DNA from 2 places in the Actinomadura sp. NPDC048021 genome. Region 1 is predicted to be linked to the other one. Evidence: predicted binding sites of a transcription regulator. Region 1 holds the regulator's gene; the other holds the start of a gene.

Region 1 (9,945 bases):
GGGGAACGACAGGACGTCGGTCGGGCCCGGCTCGTCCATCCACTTCACGTGCAGCTCGGTCATCGCGTCCTCGTCGACCAGCAGCACCGACAGCTCGGCCAGCGGGTGGACGCGCATCCCGTCCAGGACGTGCCGGCACAGGTCGGCGATGGCCTTCTCGTCGACCTCGGCGTCCGACTCGTTCAGCACCTCGATGCTCACTGCCGCCCCCGCTTGCGGGGGCCGCCGCGCGCCGCGCCCTGCTTGATCTGCGGGACCTGCTTCTCGTCAAACCGGTTGTAGGCGTCGACGATCTCGGTGACGAGCTTGTGGCGCACGACGTCGCGGCTGTCCAGCCGGGAGAAGTGGATGTCCTGGACGCCGTCCAGGATCTCCTGGACGACGCGCAGCCCGCTCAGCTGCCCGTTCGGCAGGTCGACCTGGGTGACGTCGCCGGTCACCACGACCTTCGACCCGAACCCGAGCCGGGTGAGGAACATCTTCATCTGCTCGGGCGAGGTGTTCTGCGCCTCGTCCAGGATGATGAACGAGTCGTTGAGGGTGCGGCCGCGCATGTACGCCAGGGGGGCGACCTCGATGGTGCCCGCGGCCATCAGGCGCGGGATCGAGTCGGGGTCGACCATGTCGTGGAGCGCGTCGTACAGGGGGCGCAGGTACGGGTCGATCTTCTCGTAGAGCGTTCCCGGCAGGAAGCCGAGCCGCTCGCCCGCCTCGACGGCGGGCCGCGTCAGGATGATCCGGTTGACCTGCTTGTCCTGCAGGGCGCGGACGGCCTTGGCCATGGCGAGGTACGTCTTGCCGGTGCCGGCCGGGCCGATGCCGAAGACGATCGTGTGCTTGTCGATCGCGTCGACGTACCGCCGCTGGTTCAGCGTCTTCGGGCGGATGGTCCGGCCCCGGCTGGACAGCACGTCCAGGGTGAGGACCTCCGCGGGACGCGCGCCGCTCTCGCCGCGCAGCATCGCCAGGCTGCGCTCGACGGCGTCCGGGGTGAGCTGGGTGCCGCCCTTCAGCAGTTCGAGCATCTCGGTGAACAGCCGCGAGACGAGGTCGGTCTCGTCCTCCGGGCCGGTCACGGTGATCTCGTTGCCGCGGACGTGGATGTCGATGCCGGCGCCGAACGCGTGCTCGATCGCGTGGAGCAACTCATCCCGGGAGCCCAGCAGGCTCACCATCGAGTGGTCGTCCGGCACCACGATCTTGATCTGCGAGCGCGAGCCTGTCCGGTCGTCGCGCCCCGTGCGGGTTGCCCTCGCGTGAGTTGATTCGACCATCAGCCGGGCCTTGCGGCCTATCGGACCTGCCTTCTGTCTGCTCCGGGTGTCCTGGTGTACCGGTTCCATCGTACTGGCGACCCCCGACACACCGCCGCAGCATTTTTCCGCGCGCGGCGGGCGGCTCAGCCGGGCGGCCAGTTCAGGCCACGTCCGCCCAGCACGTGGGCGTGCACGTGGAACACCGTCTGGCCCGCCTGGGAGCCGGTGTTGAACACGATCCGGTAGCCGGTCTCGGCGACGCCCTCGTCGGCGGCGACCTCGTGGGCCTCGCGCACCATCTCGGCGAGCAGCTCGGCGTCCGAGGCGGCCAGCTCACCGACCGTCGGGTGGTGGTCCCGCGGGATGACCAGCACGTGCGTCGGCGCCTGGGGGTTGATGTCGCGGAACGCCACCGTCCCCGCCGACTCGCGGACGATCGTGGCGGGCACGTCCCCAGAAACGATCTTGCAGAACAGGCAGTCGGTCATCTGTCTCCCCTCGCGGCGGTCCGCGACCGCCCGGAAATCCTATCGGGACCGGCGCGGGCACGGATCGCGGCCGTCCCGGCCGGACAGGATTCCCGTCGATCGAATCGCCGTAGCGGTCGGCATTTCGACCGGCCACTGGCTAAGGTTGTCAGCTCAGGCGTAACCCCCCGGTTCGCAAGGCGTTGCGGCACATCTCGCCCCCGGCGGGAACGCCCGGATCACGTCGGTTCGGACGCGCCCGTCCGAATGGACGGCGGGGGGCCGGCAAAGGCGGCGGATAGGTGACCGAGGCAAACCAGGACATGCCCTTTCGTAAACCGAGCGACGAGGGTGCGCGTCCCACTGACGTGACCGAGACCCTCGTGGCCAGGGGCACGGCGGGCGCGGTGGCCGTCGCCTGGGACGCCGATCAGGCGGTGACCGCCCTCTACAGCGCCAACTACCGTTCGCTGGTGCGCCTGGCGGCCATGCTCGTCCGGGACGCAGGGACGGCCGAGGAGGTCGTGCAGGACGCGTTCGTCGCGATGCACGGCGGCTGGCGCCGGCTGCGCGACCCGGACAAGGCCCTGTCGTACCTGCGCCAGTCGGTGGTCAACCGGTCGCGATCGGTGCTCCGGCACCGCGCCGTCGTCGAGAAGTACGCCCCCAAGGGCCTGCCCGACGCGCCGAGCGCGGAAGCCGGCGCCATCGGAGAGCTGGAGCGCTCGGCGGTGATCGACGCGCTCTCCCGGCTCCCCGCCCGCCAGCGGGAGGCGCTCGTCCTTCGCTACTACGCCGATCTGTCCGAAGCGGAGATCGCCAACGCGATGGGCATCTCCCGCGGCGCCGTGAAGAGTCATACGGCGCGCGGCATGACCGCGCTACGCAACGTCCTGGAGCAGTTCTCATGACCACCGACCCCCACGACGAGCACGGCGAGATCCTCCGCCGCGCCCTGCACGCGGAGGCGGACTCGGTCAATCCCGCGGGCGACGGCCTGGAGCGCATCCAGGCCCGTATCGCCGACGGCCGGCGCCGCCGGACCGGCCTCGGACGGTTCGGCCCGGCGCGCTTCGGGTTCGACCGGTTCACCGTGAACTGGGCGCGCCCCCTCCTCGCCGTGGCCGCGGCCGTGCTGATCGCCGCGCTGGGCGTGACGGCGCCGCAGACGATCGACATGATCCAGCAGTCGGTCGGCAGCAACAGCCCGTCCGGCGACGGGGGCGACGACACCGCCGGGGACCGCACCGGCCCGGGGATCGACCCCGAGTTCCCCGTCCCGTCCTCGCCGGGCGCCAGCACGTCGGGAGAGCCGAGCACCCCGCAGACGCCGAGCACCAGTTCCTCGCCGGGGCTGTCGTCGTGCCGCATCCCCTCGCCGGGCGCCTCGGCCGGCTCGACCGCCACGCCGACGCAGGCGACCACGCCGTGCCCGAGCGAGACCCCGACGCAGGCGCCCCCCACGACGCCGGCCCCGCCCACGTCCACGACGCCCCCGCCGCCGAGCAAGCCCACCGAGCAGCCGACGCCGTCCGAGACGAGCGAGCCCGCGGTGACGACCGAGCAGAACCCCGCCACCACCCCGTGACGGCGCCCGCCGGCGCTACCAGCGGCCGGTGGCGGCCAGCAGCACGCTGGCCGCCGCGACTCCCGCGGTCGAGGTGCGCAGGACGGTCGGGCCGAGCCGAGCCGGACGCCCGCCCGCCGCGGCGAAGCGCTCCAGCTCGTCCTCGCTGATCCCGCCCTCGGGGCCGACCACGAGGACGATGTCGCCCCGCTCGGGCGGCTCCACGGCGCTCAGCGGCGCCGCGGCCTCCTCGTGCAGGACCAGGGCGAGGGACGCGCCGGCGATCCGCTCGGCGACGTCCTCGGTGGACTCCAGCTCCGCCACCTCGGGCAGGCGGCCGCGCCGCGCCTGCTTGCCGGCCTCGCGGGCGGTCGCGCGCCAGCGTCCGAGGGCCTTGTCGCGCCGCTCCGGGCGCCAGCGGGTGACGCACCGGGACGCCGACCACGGGACGATCTCGTCGACGCCGACCTCGGTCATGGTCTCGACCGCGAGCTCGCCCCGGTCGCCCTTCGGGAGGGCCTGGACGACCACGAGGCGGGGCGCGGGCGGGGGCTCCCGGTGCCGGGCCAGCACGTCCAGCGTGAGGGACGCCCGGTCGGCCGCGGTGACGACGCATTCGGCCAGCAGGCCCTCGCCGTCGGTCAGGTCGACCCGCTCCCCCGGCCGCAGCCGCCGCACGGCCGCCGCGTGCCGGCCCTCGGGCCCGTCGAGCAGGACGCGGTCGCGTTCCAGCTCGGCGGTTCCGGCGAGAAAGACCGGCGGGCTCATCCGAGCCGTCCGGGAGAACCGGGGCTCCGGCGGGCGTCGCTCATCGCTGCCACCCTGCTCCTCAATCGCCGCGGCGGCCTTCCTCGTAGGCCGCCGCCACCGCGCTTCAGTGCTGGTTGAAGACGTCCTTGAGACGGGAGAACACGCCGCGCTGCCCGGGGGCGAACCTGCCGGGCGGGCGCTCCTCGCCGCGCAGCACCGCGAGCCGCCGCAGCAGCTCCTCCTGCTCCTCGTCGAGCCTGTTCGGCGTCTCCACGTTGACGTGGATCATCAGATCGCCGCGGCCGCTCTCGTTGAGGTGCCGGACGCCACGGTTGTAGAGCGTGATGACCTGGCCCGACTGCGTTCCGGGCTTGATGTCGACGCTCTCGGCGGCGTCCAGCGTCTCGATCGTGACGCTGGTCCCGAGCGCCGCCGCCGTCATCGGGATCTCGACCGTGCAGTGCAGGTCGTCGCCCTCCCGCTCGTAGATCGGGTGCGGCTTCTCCACGATCTCCAGGAACAGGTCGCCGGGCGGGCCGCCGCCCGGGCCGATCTCGCCCTCGCCGGCGAGCTGGATGTGGATGCCGTTCTCCACGCCGGCCGGGATCTTGACCTTGACGGTGCGCCGGGTGCGGACCCGGCCGTCGCCGGAGCACTCGGTGCACGGGTTGCGGATCACCGAGCCGAAGCCGCCGCACGCCGGGCACGGCCGGGCCGTCATGACCTGGCCGAGGAACGAGCGCTGGACCTGCTGCACCTCGCCGCGGCCGTGGCACGTCTCGCACGTCTCCGGGTGGGTGCCGGGCGCGCAGCCCGACCCCTCGCAGGTCGTGCAGGCGACCGCCGTGTCGATGGACAGCTCGCGGGTGGTGCCGAACGCGGTCTCGGCGAGGTCGAGCTCGACCCGCAGCGTCGCGTTGCGGCCGCGCCGCGCGCGCGACCGCGGGCCCCGCGAGGTCGCGGTGCCGAAGAAGGCGTCCATGATGTCGCTGAACGGGAACCCGGCGCCGCCGAACCCGCCGGCCCCGGCCCCGCCCGCGGACGCGAACGGGTCCGCGCCGAGGTCGTACATCTCGCGCTTCTTGGGGTCGGAGAGCACCTCGTAGGCCTGGGTGATCTCCTTGAACCGCTCCTGGGTCTCCGGATCCGGGTTGACGTCCGGGTGGAGTTCCCGCGCGAGCCGGCGGTAGGCCTTCTTGACCTCGTCGGCGCTGGCGTCCCGCCGGACGCCCAGGGTCGCGTAGTAGTCGTTCGCCACTTACGACCCCGCCAGGATCTGTCCCACGTAGCGTGCCACTGCCCGTACCGCTCCCATCGTGCTGGGGTAATCCATGCGTGTCGGCCCGAGCACTCCCAGCCGGGCCAGAGTGAGGTCGCCCACCCCGTAGTCGGCGGCGACGACCGAGGTCGACTTGAGCCCCAGGTCGGGGTTCTCGGTGCCGATCCGCACCGTAACTGTAGAGGAGTCGCCGGTCTCGCCGAGCAGCCGCATGAGGACCACCTGCTCCTCCAGCGCCACCAGCACCTCCCGCAGGCTCTGCGAGAAGTCCACGGCGGCGAGGTTGGCCGCCCCGGCGAAAACGATCTTCTCCTCGTGCTTCTCGACGAGCGTCTCCAGCAGGACCGACAGGACCGCCGCCGCCACCGGCCGCTCGTCCGGGCCCACCTTGTCGGGCAGGTCCGCCACGGCCGCCGGGACCTCGCCGAAGCCGAGCCCGTCCAGGCACGTGTTGAGCAACGCCCGCAGGTGGCCGATCGATTCCTCGGAGATCTGCCCGGTCTCGATGACCCGCTGCTCGACCCGGCCGGTGTTGGTGATCAGGACGAGCAGCAGCCGCCCCTCCGCCACCGGGACCAGCTCCACGTGCCGGACCGCCGAGCGGGTCAGCGACGGGTACTGCACCACCGCGACCTGCCGGGTCAGCTGCGCGAGCAGCCGCACCGTCCGGCCGACGACGTCGTCGAGGTCGTAGGCCCCCGACAGGAACGTCTCGATCGCGCGGCGCTCGGCGACCGACAGCGGCTTGATCGTGGACAGCCGGTCGACGAACAGCCGGTAGCCCTTGTCGGTGGGGACGCGCCCGGCGCTGGTGTGGGGCTGGGCGATGTAGCCCTGCTCCTCCAGCACCGCCATGTCGTTGCGGATGGTCGCGGGCGACACCCCGAGGTTGTGCCGGTCGGCCAGCGCCTTGGATCCCACCGGCTCGTTGGTGGAGACGTAGTCCTCGACGATGGCGCGCAGGACCGCTAGTTTCCGGTCGTCCAGCACGATGTCACCTCCTTCGTCCGGCCGGTCCGTGCCACTGGCACTCCTTGCTTTCGAGTGCCAAGTCTACGGCCCGGACGGCTCGACTGGAGCGCCCCCGCACTCTCCGCATGGCTGCGTGATCCTATCCGGCCCGGAAACCGCCGCCACGCCGAAGAACGCGGGGCGGCGCCGCACGGGCGTCCCGCCCGGTTAATGTGCGGATCTGTGCGGAGTAAGAACTACGGAAACGACGTGCTGGGCGGCGACTGGCGGCGGCCCCGCAAAGGCCAGATCCCGGAGGTCCCCGCCGAGCCCGGCCTGGTCGCCGAGGATCCCGACAGCGGATTCTGCGGCGCCGTGGTCGGCTGCGACAAGTTCGGCGTCACCCTGGAGGACCGGTTCGGCAAGCGCCGGGTCTTCCCGCTGACCAGGTCCGGGTTCCTCATCGACGGGAAACCGGTCACCCTCGTCCGGCCCTCCGCCGCGCCCGCGGGCCCGGCGCGGTCGGCCTCCGGGTCGATCGCCGTCCGGGGCCTGCGGGCGCAGGTCGCCAAGGAGAGCCGCATCTACGTGGAGGGCCTCCACGACGCCGAGCTGGTCGAGAAGATCTGGGGCCACGACCTGCGCGTCGAGGGCGTCGTCGTCGAGTACCTCGAAGGCGTGGACGACCTGCCCGCCATCGTCGAGGAGTTCGCCCCCGAGGAGGGACGGCGCCTCGGCGTCCTGGTCGACCACCTCGTGGACGGGTCCAAGGAGTCGCGGATCGCCGCCCGGGTCACCTCGCCGCACGTCCTCGTGACCGGCCACCCCTTCATCGACATCTGGGAGGCCGTCAAGCCCGCGTCCGTCGGCATCCGCGCCTGGCCCCGCATCCCCCGCGGCGTCCCCTGGAAGGAGGGCGTGATCGCCGAACTCGGCTGGGGCGACGACACGGGCGCCGCCTGGAAACGCATCCTCGGCTCCGTGAACGCCTACACCGACCTGGAGCCCGCCCTCCTCGGCCGCGTGGAGGAACTCATCGACTTCGTGACCGCCTAGCCCAGGGCCCCTGGAGGAGGTCAGGTGAGGGCCCGGACCACGGCGTCGGCCAGAAGGCGGCCCTTGAGGGTGAGGACGGCTCGGCCCTGCTCGTAGGGGGCGGGCTCGACCAGGCCGTCGGCTATCGCTCTGCGGGCGGCGCCGTCGTCCAGGAGGTGGGCGGGGCAGCCCTGGGCGAGGCGCAGTTCGAGCATGACGCGTTCGATGTGCCGGTCCTCGTCGGTGAGGATCTCCCTGGCGTGGGCGGGCGTGGTGCCCTCGGCGAGGCGGGCGGCGTAGGCGGCGGGGTGCTTGACGTTCCACCAGCGGGTGCCGCCGACGTGGCTGTGGGCGCCCGGGCCGACGCCCCACCAGTCGGCGCCCGTCCAGTAGAGCATGTTGTGCCGGCATGCGGCGCGCGGGTCGGCGGCCCAGTTGGAGATCTCGTACCAGTGCAGGCCGTTGCCGCTGAGCAGCTCGTCGGCGATCAGGTAGCGGTCGGCCATGGCGTCGTCGTCGGGGGCGGTCAGTTCGCCGCGCCGCACCTGCGCCGCCAGGCGGGTGCCCTCCTCGACGATGAGCGCGTAGGCGGACACGTGGTCGGGCTCCGCCGCCAGGGCCGCCTCCAGGGAGCCCCTCCAGTCGTCGTCGGTCTCCCCTGGCGTCCCGTAGATGAGGTCGAGGTTGATGTGCTCGAAACCCGCCTTGCGCGTCCACTCGACGACCTGCGGGACGCGTCCGGGCGTGTGCGCGCGTTCCAGGACGGCCAGGACGTGCTCGCGCGCGCTCTGCATGCCGTAGGAGACGCGCGTGAAGCCGGCTTCGCGGAGTCCGGCGACGTACGCCTCGTCCACCGACTCCGGATTGGCCTCGGTGGTGACCTCCGCGCCCGGGGCGAGCCCGAACTCGGCGTCGATGGCGGAAAGGACGCGGCCCAGGTCGTCCGGCGGGAGAAGGGTCGGCGTGCCGCCGCCCACGAAGACGGTCTCCACGGGAAGGTCCACGTCGCCGAGCACTCGCCGGGCCATGCGGACCTCGCGGATCGCGGTGTCGGCGTAGGAGTCGCGGCTCGCCCCTGGGCCGAGCTCCGTCGCCGTGTAGGTGTTGAAGTCGCAGTACCCGCACCGGGTCACGCAGAAGGGCACGTGCACGTAGAAGGCGAACGGGCGCTTTCCGAGGCCGTCCAGGGCAGCGCCGGGCAGCGCACCGTCGGCCGGCACGGGATCTCCGTCAGGGAGCGTCGAGGGCACCTGTCCAGTCTGCCCCGCTCCGCCGCCTGCTTCGACCGGGCGGTCAGGCGTCCCCGAGCTTGTCGCGGAGCCAGTCGGGGACGTGCTCGGCCGCGCGGGGGAAGCGGTCGAGGTCCTGGACGTACGCGGACGGGGCCAGCGGCGGGGTGAAGTCGGGCTCGCCGTCGTAGTCGAACTCGGCGCTGAAGTGGCCGGAGCGCTCGACCTGGAGGCGCGCGGTGAACCAGGCGCCCTTGTCGGCCCGGTACATGACGCGGCGCAGCTCGTCCATCTTCCCGACGGCCTGGCCCGGGGGCAGGGCCGTGCGGCGCCCGCCGCCCGGGCCCTCGACCTCGAAGGAGGCGCTGTCGATGCCGACCGTCGCGCGGAACTCGAAGTCGAGCCGCTGCCAGCCCGCGGGGGCGGCCGAACGCAGCGCGCGCACGGCGCCGTTCACCGTCTCCCGCTCCTTCTCGGAACGCAGAACCTGGTCGGGGTGGGTCACGCTGCCTCCGCGAGGTCGGCCGGGTTCGGTTGATCAAGGCGCCGTACCCGTCCGACCGTACCGCCATCGGCGCCCATGCCAAGCAGCCGCCGCCGTGTCGCGGCCGACCGGCGCGACTTGCGTCGCCGACCGCCTGAGGAGCCGCAACGAATACGGATAAGGTCGTCGGGATGCGAAATGAGGGTGCGACCGGCCGGGGACGCGTTCCCGCCCGGGTGCTGCTGCGCGGCGAGCCGGACGGCTGGCACTGGGTGCTGGTGGACGACGCGGGCGCCGAGCGGCGCTCGGACTTCGCCGGCGCGGGGACGCGCTGGTCCCCGCGCGGCCGCTCCGACCCGGAACCGGCGTGGTGGCGCCGCCGGCTCGCCGAGACGGCCGACGGCCTGCGGGAGGCGGTCGCCGAGCGGCTGACCGACGCGACGTTCCGCGAGTTCGGCGCCGAGGCCGCGGTGACCTGGTTCGCGGTGGCCGAGCCCGTCGAGTGGGAGGGCATCGTCACCCTCCGGGAGGCCGATCCGGCGCGGTTCCCCGGCCGCGTGCCGCCGTTCGTGGTCACGCTGGAGCCGGGGCGCGGGGCGCTGCTGCCGGACGCGAGCCTGCTGTTCTCCACCCGCGCCGCGGACGCCTGGACGACCCTCGCCGCGATCGCCGAGCGGTGCGGCACCCTCCCGCCGAAGTCGTCGTTCCTGTGCGGGTGGGCCGGGCACCGCAGCGTCCGGGTGGGGCGCGGGACGCTGGCGCTGTCCACCGGGCGGGGCGACGACGGCGTCGAGCGGCTCGCGCAGATCTGCGGGACGCGGACGTCCGGCTGGAGCGGCAACCCCGAGATGCGGTTCCGGCTCGACGGCGTCGACCTGCTCGACGAGCCCGCCGGCGACGTCGTCGCGCTGCTGCGGGAGCTCGGCC
Region 2 (9,945 bases), on a different contig from region 1:
GCTATGCGGGCCTCGCCGCGGCGGGCGGGCAGGCCGACGTGCAGACCATCGGGGTCCGCGCGGACCGCCGCAAGGGCGGCATCGGCGCGGTGCTGCTCACCGCCCTGCTGGAGGAGGCCGTCCGGCGCGGCAGCGAGTCGGTGTTCCTGGAGGTCCGGGCCGACAACGACGCCGCCCACCGCCTGTACGAGCGGTTCGGCTTCGAGCGGGTCGGCCTCCGCAAGCGCTACTACCAGCCCTCGGACGTGGACGCGATCGTCATGTGCCGCAAGCTCCGCGACCGGCCGCCCATGGGCTTCACCAGGGCCGAATGAACCGCGGCGGCGGAAGGCGCCCGGGAAGCGGGCGGGAAGACAGGGCGAACGGCGAGACAGGGAGACTCACGTGATTCGGGACGAGCCACTGGTGCTCGGCATCGAGACCTCCTGCGACGAGACCGGGGTCGGGATCGTGCGCGGGCACACGCTGCTGGCGGACGCGATCGCTTCCAGCGTGGACCAGCACGCCCGGTTCGGCGGCGTCGTGCCGGAGGTCGCGTCGCGGGCGCACCTGGAGGCGATGGGGCCGACCGTCGAGCGCGCCCTCGCGGACGCCGGGGTGGCGTTCGCCGACGTGGACGCGTTCGCGGTCACCGCGGGCCCGGGGCTGCCGGGCGCGCTGATGGTCGGCGTCGCCGCCGCCAAGGCGTACGCGCTGTCGCTCGGCAAGCCGCTCTACGGCGTCAACCACCTGGCCGCGCACGTGTGCGTCGACCAGCTCGAACACGGCCCGCTGCCGAAGCCGTGCGTGGCGATGCTGGTCTCGGGCGGCCACTCCTCCCTGCTGCTGGTCCCGGACGTGGCGAGCGATGTCCGGCCCCTGGGCAGCACCGTGGACGATGCGGCGGGCGAGGCGTTCGACAAGGTCGCCCGGGTCCTCGACCTCGGGTTCCCCGGCGGGCCCGTCATCGACCGCATGGCCCGCGAGGGCGACCCGGCCGCGATCGCGTTCCCGCGCGGCAAGTACAACGACGGCACCTACGACTTCTCGTTCTCCGGCCTGAAGACGGCCGTGGCGCGCTGGGTCGAGGCGAAGGAGCGGGCGGGCGAGCCCGTGCCGGTCGCCGACGTCGCGGCGTCCTTCCAGGAGGCCGTCGTCGACGTCCTGACGCAGAAGGCGCTGAAGGTCTGCAAGGACAACGGCGTCGACCACCTGCTGATCGGCGGCGGCGTCGCGGCCAACTCGCGGCTGCGCGCCCTCGCCGCGGAGCGCTGCGCGGCCGCCGGGGTGCACCTGCGGGTCCCGCGCCCGAAGCTGTGCACCGACAACGGCGCCATGGTCGCCGCGCTGGGGTCGGAGCTGGTCGCCTCCGGCGTCGGCCCGTCCCAGCTGGAACTGCCCGCCGACTCCAGCCTCCCGATCGAGGCCGTCACCCTGCTCTGAACGCCCGCGGCGCCGCCCCCGCGAGGCGGCGCCTCAGGACGACTTTCTCAGCACAGCTCTCAGCACTGGGCGAGGAGCCGGTCGAGGTAGTCCTCGTAGAGGGGGACCTGCGGCTCGTCGATCATGCGGACGCCGTCCTCGGGGAGCAGGTCGAGGAGGCCGCGGACGTCCCAGTAGGGGTCGTGCGCGTGGCCGCCGGAGACCTGGTCGAAGGAGCACAGGAAGCGGTCGGCGACGGACGCGCCGTAACGCAGGGCCAGGCCGCGGCGCATGCAGGCGAGGTCGACCGAGACGGGGCCGGACGAGGCGTCCGACCAGTCGACGATGCCGGTGAGCCTGCCGTACGACCACAGGGTGTTGTCGGCGTGGTAGTCGCGGTGGATGAACCGGTCGGGCGCCTCCGGGGCGGGCCGGGCGGCGACCTCGAAGGCGCGCTCCCACAGGTCGGGGCGGAGCGCGTGCTTGGGCGGGAGCCGCACGTCGAGGCGGTTGTGCGGGACGTAGGGCGGCATCGTGGACGCGCCGTTCAGCTCGTGCACCGACAGCAGCGCGGCGGCGAGCTGGATCAGGTACTCGGGAAGGTCGTCGTGGGACGGGCGCGGCGGATGGCCCCGGAGCCGGGTGAGGAGCAGGGCCGGGACGTCGCAGTAGGCGCCCGACGGGTCGGCGGCCACGAGGGACGGTGCGGCGATCTTCCCGCTGGCGAGCAGCGCGAGCGCCGCGATCTCGCGCTCGGGGGAGAACTCGGCGTCGCCGTAGCAGTGGCGGGGAGCCGTCTCGCGGGAGGTCCAGCGGCGCAGGACGAGGTGGTGCGCCTCGCCGGAGCGGCTCTCGACGAGGAGGGCGTGGTTGGCGTGGGCGGAGCCGCCGGCGAGGGGCCGCACCATGCGGACCTCGGCGCCCTTGCCGAGGCACTCCTCCACCCATCGCAGGGTGGTGTGCCCGGGCGGGACGCCGGTCGGCAGGCAGGGAGCCGGTAGGTGGGTCACCTGATCCATGAAAACGGATTCCGAAGGGTATTGGGAGTGATTTTGCGAAGACGGAAAGTAACAAAACGCACGTCATCGGGGTGACATGAACGAAGCATCTTCGGTCGTCCCGGCGGTTCGCGGGACGAATGCCGCGAATACCGGGAGGTATCAGGATGCCGGGTGGGGCCCGCGCCGGCCCCACCCGGACGCTCGTCAGTCCTTGGTCTCGCGGCGGGGACGCAGCAGCGCCTCGGCGAGCGCGAGCATGGTCTCCTCCAGGGTGGACAGCCGCTTCAGCACGTCCTCGTGCACCGCGTTGACCTGCTTGGACACATCGTCGTGGACGCCGTCCACCTTCCGGCCGACCTCGTCCTCGACATGGGAGAAGCGCTTGGCGAAATCCGCCTGCGCCGCGTCGGCGCGCCGCGCGGCCTCGTCCTGCATGCTCTCCACCCGCCTCGCGAATTCGGCCTGGACGCCGCCGACCTGCCGCGCGACGTCCTCCTGCATGGTCCCGACCTGCTTGGCGACGTCGTCGTGGATGCTGCCGACCTGGCGCGTGACGTCCTGGTGGATGTCGCCGATCCGCTTGCCGAAGTCGTGGTGGACGCCGCTGACCTGCCGCGCGACGTCCTCCTGCATGGTCCCGACCTGCTTGGCGACGTCGGCGTGCACGGACTCGACGCGGCGGGAGACGATGTCGACCTGGGTGGTGAACTCCTCCAGCGCGCTGTCGACCCGCTTGGCGACCTCCTCGTGGATGTTCTCGATGCGCTTGCGGACGTCGTCGTGCACGTCCTCGAACCTGCGGGAGAACTCGTCCATGCGCTTGGCGACGTCGCTGTAGGCGGTCTCGGCGATCTGCGACATGGTGGCCTTGACCTCGTCGCGGTCGGGCCGGGCGCGCAGCTCCTCGATCAGCGGGTCGACGGCCTCGGCGAGGTGCTTCTCCAGCGCGTCGAACCGGTCGCCGTACTCGGCCGCCGGGCGCCGCGCGATCTCGGCCAGCAGCCGGTGCACCTCGGCGATCTCCAGCGTGGCGGGCAGCCGGTTGATCCGCTCGCCGAGCCCGTCGAGCCGCCCGTCGACGCTCTCGAACCGGCCGTCCAGCCCGCCCAGCTTGCCCGAGACCCCTTCGAGGCGCCCGTCGACGCCGTCCAGCCGCCCGTCGAGCCCGTCGAGGCGGCCGCCGACGCCCTCGACCCGGCCGTTGACCGCTTCAAGACCCTGCTCCATGCGCTCGGCCATCTCGCCGAGCGCCTGGTCGACCCGTGAGGTGACCCCGTTGACGGAGTGTTCGAGCCGCTCGGACCGGTGGCCGAGCTCCGCGAGCGACTTGTCGAGCCGGTTGAAGCGGACGGACGCGGCCTCCATGCTGCCCTGGAGCTTGTCCAGCCGCTTGGTCATCTCGTCCATGCGCTGCGACGCCTGCTGCGTGGCGTCGGTGATCTGCTGCGCGGAGTCGAGGACGGCCTGGATGCGGGTCAGGCCCTCGTCGACGTTCTCGGCCACCACGCCGACGTCGGCCCACAGCGCGGGCAGCTCGGCGACGGGCTTGACCCGCTCGCCGAACGCCTCGATGTGCTCGGCCAGGCCCTCGGCCCATTCAGGGGGCTTGCCGGACAGGTCGTCGACCTGCCCGCGGACGCTCTCGATCTGTCCGGTCAGCCCGCTGAGCTCGCGCTCCCGGACCTCGCGGAGAAGCCACTCCATGCCTTCCAGGCGCTGGCGGATCTCGTCGAGGACCTGACCCTGTGAACGCTGTTCGTAGACGTGGTCCTGCGCCGCACGGGCGAGCAACTCCCGCATCCGATCCGAGACCGGTTGACCCCCCGTCTGCAGGAAGTTGTGATTCGTTTCCACCCGATGCTCCTTCGTGTGCCGGCGCGACGAAATGACGCACGGCAAATGAATCTCTGGAGTGGCCACTGTAGTGCGTGTAGAGCGCGGCCAAAACGGGTAGCAGAGAAGATTGCGAGTTCTGCGGAATGCGCCTGTTATCCGACTAGACGGGATAGCGAGATATAGCCGAATGCATGGTTACTTTCCCGCTTCAGGCATATTGCCCGTGTTGGGGGGATAGGTGGGGTGGGCGGTGGCGGGCGGCGCGGGACGGGTCCGGCGTTCCGGGTGCCGTTCTGTCCGTACATCTCGTCCAACATCGGCAGTTCCCGAACCCCGGGGACGGCCACGCCCGCCCGACGCGCAGGCGTCGGGAGTGATGCCGAGGGGCGGGTTCCGGGCCTTTTCGGGAGGGCTTTAGGGGGACGGGCGTCCCGGCCGGTGAACCTGCCTTGGTGTTTTTCGCGCCGGTTGATCTCGGCGCGCCGATTCCCGCGCCGCGCCGTGCCCTTGCCAGGTGGCCGCAATCCCTGGTGCGCGCAATGCCGGAAAGCATCGATGATTTGCACCGCCATGGCGCGTCGCCTGGTCCCCCTTGGTGCTGCGCCGCCCAGTGGGAGATCTTTGGGCAGGGTTGCCGGGCGGAGCCCGCCCCGGGCGGGTCAGGCCCCGGCGACCGGCCGGTCAGGCCCCCGCGACGGGGTGCGTCAGCAGGGCGACGGGATCGCGCCCCACGCGCGTCACCACGACGGTCAGCTCCTTGGCGCCGCGGCCCGCGCGGCGCCCGCCGAAGCCGAGGTCGCGGCGGAGCCGGTCGACGTCGACGGCGGAACCGCGCTTCTTGACGGTCAGCACGCCGATCTCGCGGCGGCGCAGCTCGGCGCGCAGCCGCTTCACGGAGAACGCCATCACGTCCTCCACCTCGTAGGCGGAGGCGAAGGGCGTCGGGCGCAGCTCGTCGGAGGTGACGTACGCGATGTGCGGGTCCGCCAAGCCGCCCCCGACCAGTTCCGCGACTTCGCCGACCAAGTGGGCCCGGATCACGGCGCCATCAGGCTCGTACAGGTAACGGCCCCACGCGCGTACGTCCGGGTCGTCCAGACCTTGGGGAGTCAGGGTCCACACCTGGGGCTCTGTTCCCGAGAGATGGGTGTCGGACGCGAGGAGAGTGGCCCGCCGACCCACCGGCCCGGCCAGCCCGCCCAGCCAGAGGGCTGCTTCCTTGACCTCGCCCCCTACCGAGATCCACTCGGCCTCCGCGTCGTCCGGTACGGCCTCATGCGGGATGCCGGGCGCGACCTTCACGCAGGCCGCGGGCACCTGGCCGGCCATGGCCAGGACGACGTCGAGCGGCGGCTCATACGAACGGGGATCGAAGACACGGCCCCGCGCCGTGCGCCGCCCAGGATCGGCGAAGACCGCGTCGAACCCGGACGGGTCCTCCTCGGTGGCGTCCCCGACGCGGACGGAGGCGAGACCGTCCAGCCCGAAGACGGCCAGGTTGGCACGGGCCACCTCGGCGGTCAGCGGGTCCAGTTCCACGCCGTCCCCGGCCAGGCCCGCGCGCGCTCGGGCGATGAGGTCGGCGCCTATCCCGCATCCGAGCTCCAGCACGCGCGCGCCGGGCGGCCGGTCCGCGAACCTTCCGGCACGGTAGGCCGCCACGCTCGCGCGCGTCGACTGCTCAAGCCCCGCCTGCGTGAAGTACATGCGGTCGGCGTCCGCCCCGAACTTGGCCCGTGCCCTTTTGCGCAACCGGACCTGCGTCAGCGCGGCGGCCACGAGCGCGGGATCGTGCCGCTCCCGCAGGCGGGACGCCGTGGCGAGCAGTCCGTCCTCGCTCACGTCCGCCTCGGCCGTCTCCCTCAGGAGCGCCTGGCCGGAGGGGGTGCTCAGGGCCCGGAACGACGCGATGTCCATAGGGTGGAAGTTAGCGGCCGAGCCGGACGGCGGAGACCGGACGGCGGCCGCGGGTGAACCTCTGGAGACGGTCGCCGGGCGGGCCCGTGTCCGTGTTGACGGGGTACCGGGCACGGAATAGTCTCACGACTGGCACTCTCAAGGGTAGAGTGCCAAATACAGCGACGAAGGTCGGTCTGGCACCCGCGACGGCAGGCCGGTCCAGGGTCGCCTCTTCTGTCACATGTGCTGGTCGGTCATCCGTGGCCGGCCGAGGACCAATCGAAGGGGAGGTCAGATCGTGACGACCGCCACCAAGGTTGTTCTCAAGCCGCTTGAGGACCGCATCGTCGTCCAGCCGCTTGAGGCCGAGACCACCACCGCGTCGGGCCTGGTGATTCCGGACACCGCCAAGGAGAAGCCCCAGGAGGGCACCGTCCTTGCCGTTGGCCCGGGTCGCGTCGACGACAAGGGCGAGCGCGTCCCCGTCGACGTCAAGGTCGGCGAGGTCGTGCTCTACAGCAAGTACGGCGGCACCGAGGTCAAGTACAACGGCGAGGAATACCTCGTCCTCTCGGCCCGCGACGTGCTCGCGGTCATCGAGAAGTAATCACCGAGACGTGATGCACCCGCCCCGGTCGGCGCCGCCTTCGGGCGGCCCGCCGGGGCGGATCGCGTGAAAGAGGAGTATCCGCATGGCGAAGATCCTGGAGTTCGAGGAGGACGCTCGCCGGGCTCTTGAGCGCGGCGTCAACGCTCTCGCGGACGCCGTCAAGGTGACGATCGGCCCGCGCGGCCGCAACGTCGTCATCGACAAGAAGTTCGGCGCGCCGACGATCACCAACGACGGCGTCACCATCGCCCGCGAGGTGGAGCTGGAGGACCCCTACGAGAACCTCGGGGCCCAGCTCGCCAAGGAAGTGGCGACCAAGACCAACGACATCGCGGGCGACGGCACCACCACGGCGACCGTCCTCGCGCAGGCGCTGGTCCGCGAGGGGACCCGCAACGTGGCGGCCGGCGCCTCGCCGCTCGCCCTCAAGCGGGGCATCGACGCGGCCGCCCAGTACGTCTCCGACCAGCTGCTGAAGTCGGCCCGCGAGGTCGAGGAGAAGGGCGAGATCGCGCACGTCGCGACCATCTCCGCGCAGGACCCGCAGATCGGCGAGCTGATCGCCGAGGCGTTCGAGAAGGTCGGCAAGGACGGCGTCATCACCGTCGAGGAGGCCCACACGATGGGCCTCGAACTGGAGTTCACCGAGGGCCTCCAGTTCGACAAGGGCTACCTGTCGCCGCACATGGTCACCGACCACGAGCGCATGGAGGCCGTCCTGGAGGACGCCTACGTGCTGATCGTGGACGGCAAGATCTCCAACGTGCAGGAGTTCCTGCCGCTGGCCGAGAAGGTCGCCCAGACCAAGAAGCCGCTGCTCGTGGTGGCCGAGGACGTCGAGGGCGAGGCGCTGGCGCTGCTCGTCGCCAACAAGATCCGCGGCACCTTCCTGTCCGTCGCGGTCAAGGCGCCCGGCTTCGGCGACCGCCGCAAGGCGATGCTCGGCGACATGGCCACCCTGACCGGCGGCCAGGTCGTCAGCGAGGCGATCGGCCTCAAGCTCGACTCGATCGGGCTGGAGGACCTCGGCCGCGCCCGCCGGATCACCGTCACCAAGGACGCCACCACCATCGTCGACGGCGAGGGCTCGGCGGACGAGGTCACCGCCCGGATCAACCAGATCAAGGTGGAGATCGAGAACAGCGACTCCGACTGGGACCGCGAGAAGCTGCAGGAGCGCCTGGCCAAGCTGGCCGGCGGCGTCTGCGTGCTGCGCGTCGGCGCCGCCACCGAGGTGGAGCTGAAGGAGAAGAAGCACCGCCTGGAGGACGCCATCTCGGCGACCCGCGCGGCGATCGAGGAGGGCATCGTCTCCGGCGGCGGCAGCGCCCTGGTGCACGTCGCCAAGGAGGGCTTCGGCGCCCTCGGCCTGTCCGGCGACGAGGCGACCGGCGCCGAGGCGGTCCGCCGCGCGCTGCCCGAGCCGCTGCGCTGGATCTCCGAGAACGCCGGCCAGGAGGGCTACGTCGTCGTCTCCAAGGTGGAGGCGCTGCAGGCCGGGCACGGCTACAACGCCGCCACCGGCGAGTACGGCGACCTGATCGCCCAGGGCGTCATCGACCCGGTGAAGGTCACCCGCTCGGCGGTCACCAACGCCGCCTCCATCGCGGGCATGCTCCTCACCACCGAGGCGCTCGTGGTCGACAAGCCGGAGGAGGCCGACGAGGCCGCCGGCGGCGGCCACGGCCACGGCCACGGTCACGGCCACTGAGATCGGCCGACCGGCGGGCTCGTCCCGTCCGGGGAGCGTAGGCGAGGCCCCCGTCCGTCCGGGCGGGGGCCTCGCCGCGTCCCGGCCGGGTGGCCGTCCCGCCGCCGGAGAAAGCGCGTCTTCGCCCGCAGAAGTCCGCCACGCCCGGCAGCGCGATGACCACGACGCGTAATAACTCCAGGTTCGCTCCCGCACTGTGACCATTCCGTTGTAGACGACAGTGGAGACACGCCCGGGGGTGCTGGGCATCATGCTTGACGTGACCGAGGGAAGCTTCGCCGGAACCATGGCCGCGCGTGCTGCCGACCCCTCGAACGGGCCCGCCCCTCCCGCCCCCCGTTCGGCGCGGGCGCTGCGCGCCGCCGACGCGGGCGACGGCGACCTCAGGGAGCTGACCCATCTCGCCGTGCAGGGCGACCCGGGCGCCATCGAGGTCCTCATCGCCGAGGTGCGGCCCATGATCGTCCGGTACTGCCGGGCCCGGCTCGGCCGGGTCTCCGGGCAGTACCACATCGCCGACGACGTGGCGCAGGAGGTCTGCATCGCCGTCCTGTCGGCCCTGCCCCGCTACCGGGACATGGGCCGGCCGTTCGCGTCCTTCGTCTTCGGCATCGCCGCGCACAAGATCGCGGACGCGCTGCGCAGCGCGGTCCGCGCCGCCGTCCCCACCGAGGACCTGCCGGACGGTCCGGACGACCGCCCGGGCCCCGAGGAGACGGTGGTCCGCTACATCGAGGCGCAGCGCGCCCGCGACCTGCTCACCCGGTTGCCCGAGCACCAGCGCGAGCTCGTGCTGCTGCGGGTCGTCGCGGGCCTGTCGGCGGAGGAGACCGGTAATGTGCTGGGCATGTCCGCGGGGGCGGTACGGGTCGCGCAGCACCGGGCCCTGGCCCGGCTGCGCGCGATGGCCAGAGAGGAGTCGATCGCTTGACGGAGCGCGGCCCCCTCACCGGCCTGCGGGGCGCCCCGGATCCGGACGACCCCGCCCGCCGCGGCGACGCCCCGGCGCAGGCGCCGCGGTCCCGTCCGCCTGCCGTCCCGCCCGTGGACCTTTCCGCAGTCCGGCGGACCGACGCGCTCTTCGAGTCGCTGGCGGCCCGAGGCGCTGCCGGTTCCGCCGCTCCTGGTGAGAGCCCCGGCGAGGCCCGGGCCGAAGCCCGCCCCGCCGTCCCGCAGGACGACGACCGCGACCCCGCGGAGCCCTCCGACGACCGCGACCCCGCGGTGCGGCTCCTGCGCGCCCTGATCGTCGACGTCGACGACCCGGCCTGCGACGCCCCCGAACCGCCGGCCCCGTCGGGGCCCGGCCCGCGCCGCCGCGGGCCGCGCACCATCGTGGCCCTGGGCGTGGCCGGCGCCGTCCTCGCCAGCAGCGGCGTCGCGGCCGCGGGCGGCGGCGTCGCCGAACGCACCACGGCGTCCCCGACGCCGGCCGCGTCCGGCGTGGCGGAGGAGGTCGACACGACGGCCGACACCGACGCCGGCGC

The links. The regulator HrcA, encoded in region 1, represses chaperone genes, less so after heat shock. The targets are predictions, from matches to a motif close to TTGGCACTCTCNNNNNGAGAGTGCCAA.
Region 2: groES (co-chaperone GroES) is a predicted target of HrcA. The motif match lies at 6,285-6,311, and genes of this name have one in related genera.

The regions. Positions count from the first base shown of each region.
Region 1 is NZ_JBEZJQ010000013.1:235,787-245,731, forward strand. It holds gene ybeY (rRNA maturation RNase YbeY) at 1-201, opposite strand, end outside; gene AB0C87_RS23155 (PhoH family protein) at 198-1,274, opposite strand; gene AB0C87_RS23160 (histidine triad nucleotide-binding protein) at 1,400-1,744, opposite strand; gene AB0C87_RS23165 (SigE family RNA polymerase sigma factor) at 2,092-2,634, shown strand; gene AB0C87_RS23170 (hypothetical protein) at 2,631-3,311, shown strand; gene AB0C87_RS23175 (16S rRNA (uracil(1498)-N(3))-methyltransferase) at 3,327-4,058, opposite strand; gene dnaJ (molecular chaperone DnaJ) at 4,165-5,298, opposite strand; gene hrcA (heat-inducible transcriptional repressor HrcA) at 5,299-6,309, opposite strand; gene AB0C87_RS23190 (DUF3097 domain-containing protein) at 6,514-7,326, shown strand; gene hemW (radical SAM family heme chaperone HemW) at 7,347-8,555, opposite strand; gene AB0C87_RS23200 (hypothetical protein) at 8,599-9,039, opposite strand; gene AB0C87_RS23205 (hypothetical protein) at 9,210-9,945, shown strand, end outside.
Region 2 is NZ_JBEZJQ010000015.1:77,726-87,670, forward strand. It holds gene rimI (ribosomal protein S18-alanine N-acetyltransferase) at 1-314, shown strand, start outside; gene tsaD (tRNA (adenosine(37)-N6)-threonylcarbamoyltransferase complex transferase subunit TsaD) at 385-1,422, shown strand; gene AB0C87_RS24620 (phosphotransferase) at 1,482-2,411, opposite strand; gene AB0C87_RS24625 (hypothetical protein) at 2,607-4,256, opposite strand; gene AB0C87_RS24630 (SAM-dependent methyltransferase) at 4,920-6,155, opposite strand; gene groES (co-chaperone GroES) at 6,433-6,744, shown strand; gene groL (chaperonin GroEL) at 6,830-8,458, shown strand; gene AB0C87_RS24645 (sigma-70 family RNA polymerase sigma factor) at 8,745-9,389, shown strand; gene AB0C87_RS24650 (hypothetical protein) at 9,386-9,945, shown strand, end outside.